Regions from separate parts of the Candidatus Photobacterium acropomis genome, predicted to be linked through region 1. Evidence: predicted binding sites of a transcription regulator. Region 1 holds the regulator's gene; each other region holds the start of a gene.
What was found. The regulator CRP, encoded in region 1, controls carbon source genes, mostly activating them, when cyclic AMP is high. The targets are predictions, from matches to a motif close to TGTGANNNNNNTCACA.
Positions count from the first base shown of each region.

Region 2: a site for CRP is predicted at 2,365-2,380, ahead of udp (uridine phosphorylase). Genes of this name have one in related genera too.
Region 3: a site for CRP is predicted at 1,909-1,924, ahead of typA (translational GTPase TypA). Genes of this name have one in related genera too.
Region 4: a site for CRP is predicted at 1,859-1,874, ahead of pyrG (CTP synthase). Genes of this name have one in related genera too.

Region 1 is NZ_CP131609.1:695,852-700,109, forward strand. Features, by position in the region: gene Q7657_RS09885 (DUF1338 domain-containing protein) at 1-729, shown strand, start outside; gene Q7657_RS09890 (hypothetical protein) at 784-966, opposite strand; gene Q7657_RS09895 (DUF3859 domain-containing protein) at 1,264-2,085, shown strand; gene crp (cAMP-activated global transcriptional regulator CRP) at 2,145-2,777, opposite strand; gene Q7657_RS09905 (OsmC family protein) at 3,168-3,572, shown strand; gene Q7657_RS09910 (phosphoribulokinase) at 3,639-4,258, opposite strand, start outside.
Region 2 is NZ_CP131609.1:2,528,339-2,532,596, forward strand. Features, by position in the region: gene Q7657_RS18485 (hypothetical protein) at 1-114, opposite strand, end outside; gene Q7657_RS18490 (hypothetical protein) at 275-1,372, shown strand; gene udp (uridine phosphorylase) at 1,442-2,209, opposite strand; gene Q7657_RS18500 (zinc/cadmium/mercury/lead-transporting ATPase) at 2,605-4,258, opposite strand, start outside.
Region 3 is NZ_CP131609.1:325,909-330,166, reverse strand. Features, by position in the region: gene glnA (glutamate--ammonia ligase) at 36-1,445, opposite strand; gene Q7657_RS08140 (hypothetical protein) at 1,399-1,608, opposite strand; gene typA (translational GTPase TypA) at 2,028-3,854, shown strand; gene Q7657_RS08130 (DUF2959 domain-containing protein) at 4,046-4,258, opposite strand, start outside.
Region 4 is NZ_CP131609.1:984,076-988,333, reverse strand. Features, by position in the region: gene eno (phosphopyruvate hydratase) at 1-56, opposite strand, end outside; gene pyrG (CTP synthase) at 137-1,777, opposite strand; gene mazG (nucleoside triphosphate pyrophosphohydrolase) at 1,999-2,808, opposite strand; gene Q7657_RS11390 (hypothetical protein) at 2,905-3,156, shown strand; gene Q7657_RS11385 (hypothetical protein) at 3,238-3,435, opposite strand; gene relA (GTP diphosphokinase) at 4,175-4,258, opposite strand, start outside.

The DNA of each region.
Region 1 (4,258 bases):
TCGAGTGTTAGGCAGTTACTCACAGAAGATGAGCCACTAATCAATGATCATATTGCGTTACGCACCTTTGGTTTACCTAAGTGTGGCCTGGCAAGGTTAGCTGCACCTTTTATTGCGGTAGGCTATAAGCCAAAAGGACGCTACCATTTTAAAGAGAAAAAGCTCTACGCTGAGCATTTTGAGCATCCTGATCCGAATGCGCCTAAGGTTTTCATTAGTGAGTTGCAATTGGGCTTGTGCTCAACAGAATTGCAAACCGAAGTTCGCAAACTGGTTGATCAAGTTGATGATGGCTACTTTGCTGATCCAGCTTTTTTGTATCAAGGTAAACCATGGCAACTGAGTAGTGAGGTGTATCATTTTCTTAATGCAGAAAGTGAATATGCAGGTTGGGTGGCAGCTCACGGTTATGGAGCGAATCACTTCACCATTGATATTAACCAGCTAGAACAATTTGTCGAAATTGCCGAAGTGAATCATTTTCTCGAATGCAGTGGTTTCGCCATTAACCAAGCTGGAGGGGCGGTAAAAGGCAATCCTAAAGTGATGTTAGAGCAATCAGCGACCATGGCAGATAAAGTGTCTGTTACCTTTAGTGATGGTGATATGCAGGTACCTGGTGGCTTCTATGAGTTTGCTAAACGCTACTTACAACCGGATGGGGAGATCTATACCGGTTTTGTTGAGGCTTCAGCAGATAAGATCTTTGAAAGTACCTATAACTCCTAACCACAACGACGTATTAATAAAAAAGCAGCCATTTGGCTGCTTTTTTTGAATCTGTTAATTATCGAGGGGGGATCCCCAAATACCACTGTCTTCAACAGGGCAGCGACGTAAACCTGTTTGCTGCTCTAAGTAACAGCGACGGTCACTAAAGCCTGTCATCTCAATCGTTGTAGGTTGAGGAGCGATAGCGCCAGGTACTGTGGTATAGCTATTCGGGGCAAAACGTTCGATATCCATATTCCATTACCGCGAGAAAAAGAAAGTCCATTAATACGCAGAATGTAGCACTTAATTTAGACAATACAAATTAATTGTTCTCATAAAAGACACAAAGTTTGAATGGGATTGATGAAATATTTATGGCTGCCCTTGCTATTCCTTTTGGGTATTTTATTTTGCGTCTAATTGCCAATTTGTGATCTTATCGGCACGTTAAAAATGTCACATTGCTTTATTATCTAATGTTTTATTTTAGTTAGAAAGTTATCAATAAGTATTTCTTTCTTCAGTGCTTTTTTGTTAGGTGGAAGTAATATGACTCTTAGAAAGAACACAATAATAGGGCTGTTATTATCATTATTGACTGGATGTAGCTCTTTATCTTCAGTGGATAACAATATACCCAAGGTGACGATTTCAGAAGCTGGTGTGATCAGCCAAATTGGGGCTGTTTATACAGTAAAGGCGAGCAATAAATTAGTGATCCCGAAACTTGGGCAATATATCGGGTTTCGTTATGCAGTAGAGATCCCTGATGGTGCCAGTGATGAGCTGAAAGGAAAAACGGCATTTCCTATTACAGCGCGTATGACGCATCCTAAATTGGTCAACCCTGCAACGGAGCAAGCAACGACGGTATCAACATGGTCCGATACCATGTATAAACACGATAAAAACTTGGCGCTTTGGCAGTTTTCAGAACCTTATGAGTTAGTCAGTGGTTCTTGGGTATTTGAATTGCTTTATAAAGATCGCGTTGTTGCTAAGCGTGAGTTTACACTAGCTAATAATGAGCAGTTAAATCAATCTTTTAAAAACACTTTTGAAACTGCATTTATGCTCAATAGTACTCGTTCATGGTTAACTCAAAATGGTGATGCACTGGTTTGTGATAAAGCGAAGTCGAAGCGTTGCTTGCAGTTTAGCTCTACCGAGGAATGTAACCAAACCTTGAGTCGTTACAACAGCATGTGTCAGCAGATAGCACTTAAACAAATGGGGCGTGGTGATGAAATTACCTCTGCGAAAGAAGAGATGAAAAAGTATGTTAGCTACTTTTTTTACTGCATGCATAGTGCCAGAATTAACGAAGCAAAGCTTGATAAAAAACAGGTTCATGCTTGTTTGAAAAGTTAAAAAGACATTAAAAAAGCCGCAACAGTGTGCGGCTTTTTTCATACGATGACAGCGTTAAATTAACGTGTACCGTAAACAACGATAGTCTTACCGTGAGCAGAGATAAGGTTCTGCTCTTCAAGCATCTTCAGAATACGACCTACTGTCTCACGAGAACAGCCAACGATTTGACCGATTTCTTGACGAGTGATCTTGATCTGCATGCCGTCTGGGTGCGTCATTGCATCTGGCTGTTTAGCTAGGTTTAGCAATGTTTGTGCGATACGACCAGTAACGTCTAGGAATGCTAAATCACCTACTTTTTGGCTCGTCACTTGTAGACGACTAGCCATTTGAGCAGATAGACGCATTAGAATGTCAGGGTTAACTTGGATTAACTGACGGAATTTTTTAAACGAAATTTCTGCTACTTCACAAGGAGTCTTAGCGCGAACCCAAGCAGTACGCTCTTGATCTTCTTCGAATAAGCCAAGCTCACCAATAAAGTCACCTTGGTTTAGGTAAGAAAGGATCATTTCCTTACCTTCTTCATCCTTGATTAGTACAGCAACAGAACCCTTCACAATGTAGTACAAAGTTTCCGCTTTCTCACCTGCGTGGATCAGCGTACTTTTTGATGGGTACTTGTGAATATGACAATGGGAAAGAAACCACTCTAAAGTTGGATCTGTTTGCGGTTTACCTGGAACCATATTACTAACTTCCTCTGCATTTGTTGCCCAACAGCATTCATTTTCTCTTCGAGCACCATGCTGGAAAAAAAACTGTCTGCTGACAGGGTATCCATTCAGCCGCTGGGCTGCAAGCTAACTTGAATAAGTTAGAGTGTATCCTTTTTCTACGCCTTTTTCTTGATATTGATCTAGTAGAATCGCTCATTTGATATGGATAACTGTGCACAGGATCACAACGTGGTGAGATAGTTGCTATTAGTGGTATTTGACCACGAATAACAGGTCAGCTTTTGCAAGTAAAAATGAGTCTGTAGCACGAAGAGGACGGGATACCAAAATCGATTTACATTATTAGATTTATCAATAAGACTAGTCGTTATCTTTGGGCATCTAAATAAGGATTAAGCGATGCAATCCCGAGTCAAATGGGTAGAAGATATGACTTTCTTAGGTCAATCAAACTCAGGTCATAGTGTGGTAATGGATGGCAACGGTGGCGATAAAGCCCCAAGTCCAATGGAGCTCGTATTGATGGCTGCTGGTGGCTGTAGTTCAGTCGATGTTGTCAGTGGATTGAAAGCACAAGCGCAAAATATTGTCGGTTGTGAAGTGCAAATTTCAGCCCAGCGCCGAGATCAAGCTCCACGCTTATTTACACAAGCAAATCTGCATTTTGTGGTGTCTGGTTTTGATTTAGATGAATCTGCGGTGGCGAATGTTGTTGCCGATTCATTAGAGAAATATTGTTCGGTATGTTTGATGCTGGGTAAAGGGGTAGAGCTTACGCATTCTTATGAAGTGATCAGCGCTTAAGCCGTTAATATTTGTTTGATTAGAGAAAGGTTGGCATTACGCCAACCTTTTTTATTGGTTTTAATGTTAGCTAATTTTACCTGTATTGATGAGCTGCTCGATCAGCGGTCTCATGATCAGTTCCATCGCAAAACTCATCTTCCCACCAGGGACAACAAGGGTGTTATGACGCGACATAAATGAGCCTTGGATCATTGCAAGTAGGTAAGGGAAGTCGACATTTTTTAAGCCACGAAAACGGATCACCACAAAGCTTTCATCAAGGCTTGGAATACCTTTCGCACTGACAGGGTTTGAGGTATCAACCGTAGGAACACGTTGGAAGTTAATATGAGTGCGTGAGAACTGAGGTGTTAAGTAATTTAAGTAGTCGTCCATCGAGCGAACGATAGACTCCATTACCGCTTCACGTGAATGGCCACGATCGCGGGTATCACGGACGATCTTCTGGATCCACTCAAGGTTAACGATCGGTACCATGCCGATCAGTAAATCAACATGTTGCGCGACGTTAATATCCCCATCAACGACGCCACCATGTAAACCTTCATAGAAAAGTAAATCGGTATTTTCTGCCAGCTTTTGCCATGGCGTAAACGTACCGGGCATTTGGTTATAGGGAACGGCTTCATCAAAGGTGTGAAGATAACGACGAAAACGGCCTGTACCATCTTCACCATATTGCT
Region 2 (4,258 bases), 1.3 Mb from region 1:
TAATGAGTTACCTGCCAGTAATGCCGCCCCCGTATGCCCTTGAAACCATGCGTTACTGTCAATTTCCACTACATTCGCTAACGCTAAAATCCCTTTATCAACAAACTGTGTCATTGTTTTTCTCCTTGCTTTAATTTCTGTAATTTCGCCACCAGCGAGATTGATTTAAAGCAAGGATAAAACCTCAAGTTAAGTTGAGGTCAAGGATCGTAGTTAATAACTTTAAGCTTTGTGGTATTTTATTATTTATCATAAAGTTATAGAGTTTTAGAGAATGAAAAACAGTATTACTGATGAAAAAATTTCAAATTTTAGGGATTTAGTAAATTCCAATTCAAACTTTGTCTTTAATGCTTATAGTAATAACAATGGAAAGAACCACTGGAATTTAATTTGCTCTTGTATGGATTGGTTGACCGTATCAATAAGACACTTGCAGCACGCTCCAGAACTAGATGAAAATATTGATGTTCGTGTCATGCAGATGTTCTCTCTAATATCATCAATCGATCTTGTTTCTGAGTCTATAGCACAACTGCATCGTGTATTTATAAATCCCAAAACAGTACCTTTCTCGGGAGAGAGAATCTGCTTTTCACAACGAATATTTGATGAAGATGATAACAGTTATTTTAAATCGATAAGAGCGTCATTCGGAGCTCACCCTGTAAACCTTAACCAATCGACTTCTAAAAGATTTGCAAGCTGGCCATTTGATAGCTACTCCAATGACGGAGAACTTACCGTCCATCTATATAGTAATAAATTAGATGAAGATGATTTAGTTATGAACCTTAATTCAAAAGAGCTCATGCTATTTCTTATTACCAGATACAACTACTTAGATGTGATTTCTAAAAAAATTAATACTTTATATGATAATTTCAAGAAAAAGTTATCACTGCAACGCATTGAGACTAAAGATAATTTCATTGAACAATTATATATTTTAAAAATCGAATCAACCAAAAGACTTAACAATGATTACTACAATGATGTTATTTCCAATCTGATCACAATTTTTGAAAATGATATACATCAGCAAGAACTTGAAATAATGTTTGAAGATTACAAAAAAGCACTTGTACCTCTCATCTATGAAATAAAAGATAATCTTCAATCCATGAATATAGTAGATTTAGAGTATGCATCTCTTCTATCACCACGTTCAGATTTCAGCCGCAAAGTCAGTTACGAGTTAGGCAAGTTTTACACTTGGATTAACAGTAGTAAATATGATCCACTAGCTGATTATTATTTAGATAGATTTAATAGCGAAACAAATTTCAAATATCACTTTAGTAATAACGACTCATCAAACTGCTTATTTATTAAAGCTAAACTAATGCTATTCAACCAACGTCTTGATTAATCATTTATCTCAAACAAAAAGCCGCTCCTAAGAGCGGCTTTCTAATATATTCTTTAAAAGAATTAAATTTTATTCAGCTAGCATTTTACGTGCAGCTTCTACCACGATCTTAATAGATTTCGCTTCTGTTTCTTTAAGCGTTGCGTGGTCTGGAATCTCTTTTTGAGTACGGTTGATAATAACACCAGCGACACAACCAGCACGTAAGCCAGAGCTTGCACACATAGTTAATAGCGTTGCTGATTCCATTTCAAAGTTAAGCACGCCCATTTCCTGCCACTCTTTCATCGAGCCTTGGAAACGACGAACAACACGGCCAGAGAATGTATCGTAACGCTCTTGACCTGGGTAGAAGGTATCACTTGATGCAGTTACACCTGTGTGTACTACCGCATGTGCTTCATCACACGCTTGTTTCATTGCTGTTGCCACACCGAAGTCTGCCACTGCAGGAAATTCCATTGGAGCAAAGTGCAGGCTTGCACCGTCTAAACGTACTGAACCTGTTGTTACAATCATGTCACCTGGGTTGATGTTTGGCTGGATTGCACCTGTTGTACCCACTCGTAGGAACGTCGTTACACCAAGCTGTGCTAGCTCTTCTACTGCGATAGACGTTGATGGACCACCGATACCCGTTGAACACACCACAACAGATTTACCGTCTAGTTGAGCACGGAAAAGTGTGTACTCACGAGAGCTTGCAAGAAACTCTGGGTTATCCATTAAGTTTGCAATCTTCTCAACACGTGCAGGATCGCCAGGAATGATGGCAAGCTCAGCACCATTAAGATCAGCTTTATTAACACCTAGGTGGAATACTTTATTGTCAGACATAATGTTACCCTTTAGTTTAAACGGCTCTGTTGTAGGTTCAGAGAGGTTCCATGAAACTCATTATTAATAGAATGTTTTGATAGAAAGAGTCAAAAACATAGCAACATGCTCTATCAAAAGACCTAGTTACAATACCCAATGATTTAATGAGTTTTAGTGAGCCCAATCACACCTACAAAAAGTAACGAAAAATTTTGTTACATGTAAATATGATTCAAGTCACAAGTAAACGTTATCTTATTGCAACAATCACAAAAAATTTTCTCATTCTGCTCGGTTATTTTTCTTAAATTCTCCACTTTTCTAACAAATCAGCCCCATAAAAAAACGGCATAACTCAGCGCTTTGCTCTGTCATGCCGTTTAAAAGATTAGCTCAATTGCTAATAACTGTAGTTATTTTTTAGGTTTAAAGCGAAGTAAGCGCAATGCGTTTAAGGTTACCAATGCAGTTGCACCACTATCTGCTAATACCGCGACCCAAAGCCCTGTAAAGCCAAGTAATGTAGTGACTAAAAAGACCACTTTTAAACCGAGTGCTAATGTGATGTTCTGACGAATATTGCTCAATGTAGCGCGAGACAATTCAATCATCACTGGCAACTCTGACACCCGGTTATGGGTGATCGCCGCATCTGCTGTTTCTAGTGCCACATCCGTACCACCGCCCATTGCAACACCAATGGTGGCAGTTTTCATCGCTGGCGCATCGTTAATACCATCACCAACCATAGCTACTGTGTGATTGGTATTGAGTTTACGCACTTCAGAGACTTTATCCTCTGGCAGTAAACCTGCGCGGAAATCAATGTTGATCTCTTTAGCAATCGCTGCAGCGGCACGTGGGTTATCACCCGTTAGCATGACTGAATTAACACCGATGCGTTTTAGTTTGGTAATCGCTTCAAGTGCGTCACTGCGTAAGTTATCACGCCATGCTACAAGACCAACCGCTTGTTGATTACGTACGGCAACCACCAGCGTTTTACCTTCTCCTTCTAGCGCAATGCCTTGCTGCTCTTGCTCTGCTGTTAAGCTAATGGTTTCTGGAAGACGATCGGCTGCACATAACATGAAGTGATCGTCTTCGGTTGTGCCTTGAATACCACGACCAGCTAACGCTTCACGGTTTTCAGCTTCAACCACTGGTAGTGATTTTTCTCGCGCAAGGTTCACAACAGCTGTTGCTAATGGGTGTAACGAGCCAGATTCAACCGCTGCTGCTTGACGCAATAGTTTGTCGTCATCGTTATCCCAGCTAATTAAATCAGTCACAACAGGCTTACCTTCCGTTAGCGTGCCGGTTTTATCAAACGCCACGGTTTCAATATGACCCAGTTGCTCAAGGGCTGCACCACCTTTTATTAATGCGCCACGACGTGCTGCTGCTGCTAAACCTGAGGTGATCGCTGCAGGTGTTGAAATGACTAGCGCACATGGACAAGCAATTAACAGTAATGCCAAGCCTTTGTAGATCCACTCATCCCATGATTGACCAAAGACTAATGGCGGAATGATGATGACTAATGCAGCCAATAGGATCATTGCAGGTGTGTACCAACGACTGAATTTATCAATGAAACGTTCTAGTGGCGCTTTACGTGATTCAGCTTCTTCAATCATATGAAGAATACGGTCGATAGCATTTTCACCTTGGGCAGAAATAATGGTTAAGCGCACCACTTTATCTGACGCCATGCTACCTGCCATGACTTTCTGACCGGGTGTACGCTCTACTGGCACAGATTCACCCGTTAATGCGCTTTCATCAAAGCTCGCAACCACATCTAACACTTGACCGTCGGCTGGTAAACGCTCACCCGGTACGACTTCAATCACATCACCCGGTTGTAGCTCGCTAGCTGGCACTTTTTTCTTTTCACCATTTGGAAGCACAACATTGGCTTGTTCTGGTACTAAGTCCATGAGTGCTTTCACGCCACTACGGGCACGAGATGCAGCATATCCTTCTAATTGTTCACCAATTAAGAACAGTAAGATAACCATTGCTGCTTCAGCGGTTTCCCCTAAGTACAACGCGCCAATAGCA
Region 3 (4,258 bases), 370 kb from region 1:
CCTAAGTATTTCATGTTTAGTAATGAAGTGATTACTTAAACAGAGTAGTAAAGTTCAAACTCTAGTGGGTGTGTTGCCATGTTGATCTTCTGTACATCTTGAGATTTCAGATCGATGTAAGAATCGATGAAGTCATCAGAGAATACGCCACCAGAAGTTAGGAACTCACGATCTTCGTCTAGTGCTTGTAGTGCGCCTTGTAGCGATTCTGCCACTGTTGGGATTTCAGCTGCTTCTTCTGCTGGTAGGTCGTACAAGTCTTTATCCATAGCTTCGCCTGGGTGGATCTTGTTTTGGATACCGTCAAGACCAGCCATTAGCATTGCTGCGAAAGCTAGGTATGGGTTCGCTGCTGGATCACCGAAACGTACTTCGATACGACGTGCTTTCGGGCTTGGTACTACTGGAATACGGATAGACGCAGAACGGTTACGTGCTGAGTAAGCCAGCATAACAGGAGCTTCGAAACCAGGAACTAGACGCTTGTAAGAGTTAGTTGATGGGTTTGCGAATGCGTTGATTGCGCGTGCGTGCTTGATGATACCGCCGATGTAGTAAAGTGCAGTTTCAGAAAGGCCGCCGTACTTATCACCAGCAAATAGGTTAACACCGTCTTTTGCTAGCGATTGGTGAACGTGCATACCAGAACCGTTATCACCTACTAGTGGCTTAGGCATGAAAGTCGCTGTTTTACCGAATGCGTGTGCAACGTTGTGAACAACATACTTATAGATCTGAATTTCATCCGCTTTTGTTGTTAGCGTGTTGAAACGTGTAGCGATTTCGTTCTGACCTGCTGTTGCTACTTCGTGGTGGTGTGCTTCAACAACTAGACCCATTTCTTCCATGATTAGACACATAGCAGAACGGATATCTTGTGATGAATCAACTGGTGCTACTGGGAAGTAACCACCTTTAACGCCAGGACGGTGACCTTTGTTACCACCTTCGAAATCAGAACCTGTGTTCCATGCCGCTTCTACGTCATCAATCTTGAAGAAAGAGCCTGACATGTCAGTATTGAACTTCACATCGTCAAATAGGAAGAATTCTGGCTCTGGACCGATAAGTACAGTATCTGCGATACCTGTAGAGCGCATGAACTCTTCAGCACGCTTAGCAATTGAGCGAGGGTCACGGTCGTAACCTTGCATTGTAGCTGGCTCTAGAATATCACAACGGATATTTAGTGTAGCGTCTTCAGTAAATGGGTCTAGCACAGCACTTGATGCGTCAGGCATCATTACCATGTCTGATTCGTTGATACCCTTCCAACCTGCAACTGAAGAGCCATCGAACATTTTACCTTCTTCGAAGAAATCAGCATCAATTTGATGAGCTGGGATCGAGATATGCTGTTCTTTACCTTTCGTATCGGTAAAACGTAGGTCTACAAATTTAACTTCGTTTTCCTGGATCAGCGCTAGTACGTTTTCTACTGACATCTTGAGTAACCTCCGGTGTTATATAAGGGCATGGCCGCAAATCTATGTATTGCTCATCAATGAGAATGAGCAGAGCTGAATACTCTTTAGCTAAAACCATGCCAACTTTTAAAAGCCTTAAAAATGCGGTTTCTTGCGCATTTCTAAGACTTAATAAATCCATTCTTGCACTATTATGAAACATCAATGCACTGTTTTGGTGCGTTTTGGCTGTTATTAACAATAATAGAACATGCTTACTATCGCGATGTTAAAAATTATTGTCAATTCATAATGTTCCTAAAAAAGTGTTTTTTTATTGTTAAATGAGACTTATGTTCTGTCTGGGGAAGATTTTGCGTGAATTATGAAGAAAAGTCAGTTTTTAGGGGTATTTAGGGGCTGAATACAAGGTTTGGAAAAAATAAAATTTAGCAAAAAAGCGAGTAAAAATGCGGCTCTAGCGCATGGTCGAAAAAAAGCTGGTGATATAAATCACATATTTCGTGGGTTTTGGCGTAAAATCTGTTAGATTATGAGCCGTTTTTTTAATCAAGTAGCTTCTAGTCGAGATGCTGCATGTTCTGAGTGAATGTGAAACTAATGTCTAATCAACCGATCGATAAATTAAGAAATATCGCAATTATTGCTCACGTTGACCACGGTAAAACTACCCTGGTTGATAAACTTCTACAGCAGTCTGGCACGTTAGAGGGTCGCGGCGAAGCCGAAGAACGTGTGATGGATTCTAACGATATCGAGAAAGAGCGTGGCATTACCATCCTTGCTAAGAACACAGCAATTAACTGGAATGACTACCGCATCAACATCGTAGATACCCCAGGACACGCAGACTTCGGTGGTGAAGTTGAGCGTATCATGTCTATGGTTGACTCTGTATTGCTTATCGTTGACGCTGTTGACGGCCCAATGCCTCAAACACGTTTCGTAACGCAAAAAGCGTTCGCATACGGTCTTAAGCCAATCGTTGTAATCAACAAGATTGACCGTCCAGGTGCACGTCCTGAGTGGGTTATGGATCAAGTATTCGACCTATTCGACAACCTAGGTGCAACTGACGAACAGTTAGACTTCCAAGTGGTTTACGCATCAGCACTTAACGGCTGGGCAACACTAGAAGAAGGCGAAACTGGCGAGAACATGGAACCATTGTTCCAGTCTATCGTTGACAACGTAGCAGCGCCTGACGTTGACGTTGATGGCCCACTACAGATGCAAATCTCTCAGTTAGATTACAGCTCTTACGTTGGTGTTATCGGTGTTGCACGTATTACTCGTGGTTCTGTGAAAGCAAACCAACAAGTAACTATCGTAGGTGCTGACGGTTCTAAGCGTAACGGTAAAGTAGGTACTGTATTAGGTTACCTAGGTCTTGAGCGTCATGAAGTTGAAGAAGCGAAAGCGGGCGACATCATTGCAATCACAGGTCTTGGCGAGCTTAAGATTTCTGACACAATCTGTGATCAGAACTGTGTTGAAGCACTAACTCCACTTTCTGTTGATGAGCCAACAGTAACCATGACTTTCCAAGTAAACAACTCTCCGTTTGCTGGTAAAGAAGGTAAGTTCGTTACTTCACGTAACATCCTTGAGCGTCTTCAAAAAGAATTAGTACACAACGTTGCACTACGTGTTGAAGAAACTGAAGACCCAGATAAATTCCGCGTATCAGGTCGTGGTGAACTTCACCTATCTATCCTGATCGAAAACATGCGTCGTGAAGGCTACGAGCTAGCAGTATCACGTCCAGAAGTTATCATCAAAGAAGAAGACGGCCAGCTAATGGAACCGTTTGAAACTGTGACTATCGACGTGGTTGAAGAACACCAAGGCGGTATCATGGAGAACATCGGTCTTCGTAAAGGTGAGCTAACTGATATGGCACCAGATGGTAAAGGTCGTGTTCGCATGGACTTCATGATGCCTTCTCGTGGTCTGATCGGTTTCCAAACTGAGTTCATGACATTAACTTCAGGTTCAGGTCTTCTTTACCATACGTTTGATCACTACGGTCCACACAAAGGTGGTTCTATTGGTCAACGTAACAATGGCGTATTGATTTCTAACGCAACAGGTAAAGCACTGACTTACGCACTGTTTAACCTACAAGAGCGTGGTCGTCTATTCGCTGAGCACGCAGATGAAGTTTACGAAGGTCAGATCATCGGTATTCATAACCGTTCTAACGACCTAACAGTTAACTGTCTGAAAGGTAAGCAGCTAACAAACGTTCGTGCTTCTGGTACTGACGAAGCGCAAACTCTTTCTCCTGCTATCAAGTACACACTTGAGCAAGCACTAGAATTCATCGACAACGATGAGCTAGTAGAAGTGACGCCTGAAAGCATCCGTATTCGTAAGAAGCTTCTTACTGAAAACGATCGTAAGCGTGCAAGCCGTACTAAGTAATTACTGATCGCTGATCATTAATTCATAAACAATCCCTCGGTTGGTAACAATCGGGGGATTGTTGTATCTGGGATTTGAAAAAGACAGGTAGTAAAGTGAAAGCAGAAAGTAGGAGTAAGAAAGAGTGTGTCGCTTGAGAAAAGAAAGGAGTAGGCAGTGAGCCAACCTAAGTTGACTCACTATTGTTTGTGTTACTTTTTAAGGTGACCAATGAAGCGGTTAGATTCTGCAATCGCGCTATTCATATCACGGATTGCTTGTTGAATTTCACGTTGTAGTGAGTTGAATTCACCCTGTAGCGAGCCAATCGCTGCTGCATTTAAGTTATGCTTTAGGTATAACGTGTTGTCACGAAGCGTATCTAATACAGGCTCCATCTTTTGCTCTGCACGTTTCATTGCTGC
Region 4 (4,258 bases), 290 kb from region 1:
GGGTTACCACGTGAGTCGATGATTTCACGAGCTAGAACTTTAACGATCTTAGACATTGTGTTTCCTCTTGCTTTATCTTCAAATTAAAAGCTAAAAAAATAGCTGTAGCTATAACCACTACAGCTATCAGTAATCCTTACTGGTTAAGCTCACCACGGTGGAACTCGCCCGCCGCTTTAACAAAGCCTTCAAACAATGGGTGACCATCGCGAGGTGTTGATGTGAACTCAGGGTGGAACTGTGCAGCTACGAACCAAGGATGATTCGGAACTTCGATAATTTCAACAAGTTTCTTATCAGCAGACAAACCAGATACTTTAAGACCTGCTTTTTCAAGCTTAGGTAGTAGCATGTTGTTTACTTCGTAACGGTGACGGTGACGCTCATGGATCGTTGGTTGTGCATATAGTGCACGCGCTTTAGAACCGTCTTGTAGATGACATAGCTGAGAACCAAGACGCATTGTGCCGCCTAGATCAGATTTCTCTGTACGCTCTTCAACATTACCTTCGCTATCTACCCACTCTGTGATAAGACCAACAACTGGGTGTTTAGTTTCAGCATTAAATTCAGTTGAATGCGCATCCGCCATTTTGGCTACATTACGAGCGAACTCAATAAGTGCAACCTGCATACCTAAACAAATACCTAGGTAAGGAATTTTGTTTTCACGTGCGTATTGAGCAGTAAGGATCTTACCTTCAACACCACGGTTACCAAAGCCACCTGGAACTAGGATAGCGTCAAGACCTGCAAGTACTTCTGTACCTTTAGACTCAACATCCTGAGAATCGATGTATTTGATCTTAACAGACAGACGATTTTTCAGACCCGCGTGCTTAAGCGCTTCGTTCACTGATTTATATGCGTCTGGCAGTTCAATGTATTTACCAACCATACCGATAGTAACTTCAGCAGTTGGGTTTGCTTCTTCGTAGATTACTTGTTCCCACTCAGAAAGATCAGCTTCAGGTGCTGTGATACCAAAGCGCTTACACACTAGTTCATCAAGACCTTGAGACTTAATTAATTGTGGGATCTTGTAGATTGAATCTACGTCTTTCATTGAGATTACAGCTTTTTCCTGTACGTTACAGAACAGTGCAATCTTCGCACGCTCGTTCGCAGGGATCATACGGTCTGAACGACAGATCAGTACATCTGGCTGAATACCAATTGATAGTAATTCTTTAACTGAGTGCTGAGTTGGCTTAGTTTTTACTTCGCCAGCAGCTGCTAGGTAAGGAACAAGAGTCAAGTGCATGAACATGGTGTTTTCACGACCTTGCTCTACTGCTAATTGACGAATAGCTTCCATGAATGGCAGTGATTCGATATCACCTACAGTACCGCCTACTTCAACGATTGCTACATCATGACCTTCAGCACCCGCTAATACGCGAGATTTGATTTCATTGGTGATGTGAGGAATTACCTGAATCGTTGCGCCTAAGTAATCACCACGACGCTCTTTGCGTAACACGTCTGCGTACACGCGACCAGCAGTAAAGTTATTACGCTTTGTCATTTTGGTACGAATGAAACGCTCGTAGTGACCAAGGTCTAGGTCAGTCTCTGCACCGTCTTCCGTAACGAATACTTCGCCGTGTTGAATTGGGCTCATTGTGCCTGGGTCAACGTTAATGTAAGGGTCTAGCTTCATCATAGTCACGTTTAGACCACGTGCTTCTAGAATAGCTGCAAGTGATGCAGCAGCAATGCCTTTACCAAGAGAGGAAACAACTCCGCCCGTAACAAAAATGTAATTCGTTGTCATGTTTAACCTGGAAGATTGGTGTAGAGGATAAAAAGTATCTGGACGGGAAATTAGTATACCAGACACCATTTATCGCCACAACGTGAAAACTATCACACCACCCTTTGATTTTTTTTGTCTCAAATCAAGTTAGTGATATGGCTTTGAAAAACTTACTTTTTTAAGACTCAACTAACACTTACAGCGATAAAACTATACAAATACATTCTTTTTGGGAATGATTATTTATATTCTTGTTTCTCTTTTACCCGATTCCATTCTGCATCAAGTTCAGATAATGAACACTGACTGATCAGCTTTCCTTGTTCTAGCACATTTTTTTCAACTTGGCGAAAACGCTTCTCAAACTTTTTATTGGCTTTCTGTAGTGCAAGCTCTGGTTTCACATTGAGATGACGGCTTAAATTTACTACCGAAAATAGCAAATCCCCCAACTCTTCTTCAATTCTCTGTTGTTCAGGCACCGCTTGAATCACTTCATCCATGACTTCATCGAGCTCTTCTTTTACCTTATCAACTACTGGTGCTAATTCATCCCAATCAAAGCCAACATTTGCGCAGCGCTTTTGGATCTTATCTGCTCGCATCAAAGCAGGTAACGCATTAGGAATATTCGCCAGCAAACTTGAATCTGGCTCTTTCTCCGCACGCTCTTTGGCTTTCTCCGCTTCCCAATTTTGTTTGACTGCGGCTTCATCTGCAAAATCAACATCACTAAAAACATGAGGATGACGGCGAACCAGCTTTTCATTAATTCCAGCTACGACATCATCAAACTCAAACAGCCCTTGCTCTTTTGCCAGCTGGCTATAGAAGATAACTTGAAACAGTAAATCCCCTAGCTCTTCTTTTACATCATTCCAGTTTCTCTGCTCGATGGCATCTGCCACTTCGTAGGCTTCTTCAAGAGTGTAGGGAACGATTGAATCAAAGTTTTGTTTCAAATCCCATGGACAACCACGGTTTGGGTCTCGCAGCTGAGACATAATCGTTAATAATTGTTCTATCTGAGATGATTTTTTATTGTCCATACCATTCACACTCTAAAAATGGCGCTTGTCGCTTTCACTTCAAGCGCCTTAACATCGATAGTTAATACTAGAAAACTAATCTAGTAATTCATAGCAATGATCAGTCATCATTATGTTGGCAATAGTGATGTTCATCGTTGTGATGTTCTTTTTGATGATCACAATTTTCATGGTGATTATCATTACAATCATGGTGATGTTCGCATCGACTATGATATGAATGATGATGTCTGCATCCCTGATGATGGTGTGACTCATGATGTCGACAGTCAGAATGATGAGAGCATGCATAGTTATCATCGTTTGACGGTTGTGCTAATACTGCATGTGGCATTAGCAGTGAGATAAACAATAACAACATGCTTGCAAGTCGCTTGTCAGCCATTAGATTTAGTAATTTTGATTTCATCACATATCCTTTCATATACATTATTTTGCCTGCTCCGTCATAAAGGTATTTGACCCCGTTTTCATTCCCTGCACACAAAGAATAAATAGCAGTAGCTGTTTTATTTCATGACTCGGTATATTCATGAAGTTGTTATCAGGAATAATAAGTATCGCCACAAGTAATAAAATACTGACAACGCTATTTTTAGTTAATAATTTAAATGGTAATTTTTTCATAATAGTTCTCCTGCAGCGTTATAAATAAAGCCACATCATTAATTCTTTACAACTATCACTCACCGATATTAGTCGGGTGAATAATATTTCTTAATTAATACTTAATCCGAACATGAATAATATTCAGAGATAAGTGAACTATTTTATTATCGGAGGTCGATATATAGATTTTATTACCGCAACGACCACTGACTCCTGGAAATATTCAATCGGCAAGAGATCACTGATACGCGCAATAACTAACGGAGGAAATGAAAGTAAGTTGAAGACATTGCTGCTAGTGCGAGGTAATACTCGACAACACGGACAATGTGAACAGTCGCTACAACCATTATCACACTGCAAGCAACAGTGTTCTGATTGTTGAATGGCTGAGTGCTGGTTTTGCAAGACGTCTTTTATATTAAAAGACGATACTACTGACTGAGCAGTTGATATATTTTGACTCATATATGCAGCATTCACACTACTACCTAATAGTAATATTGCGATAAATAATGCATATAATATTTTATGTAAATTTGAAAAGTACATACTGAGTCTTTATTTTTAAGAGAAGTAAATACTATCGAGCTTATATATATGAGTCAACATCTAGACTTGTTTAAGATCATTTAATAATGACATTAATGATTAAAAATAAAACCATATATTACTATTAATTATTTTCCACTACTCATTATGTTGTATAAATAAAAAAGGGCGGCTTATTGCCACCCTTTAAATACTTTATTTTTAATTAGCCATATAAGCGTTTCGCTTCAGCAACGTCTTTGACTTGCTCAATACGATTCAGGACACGGCCTAATACTTCTAAGTCCGT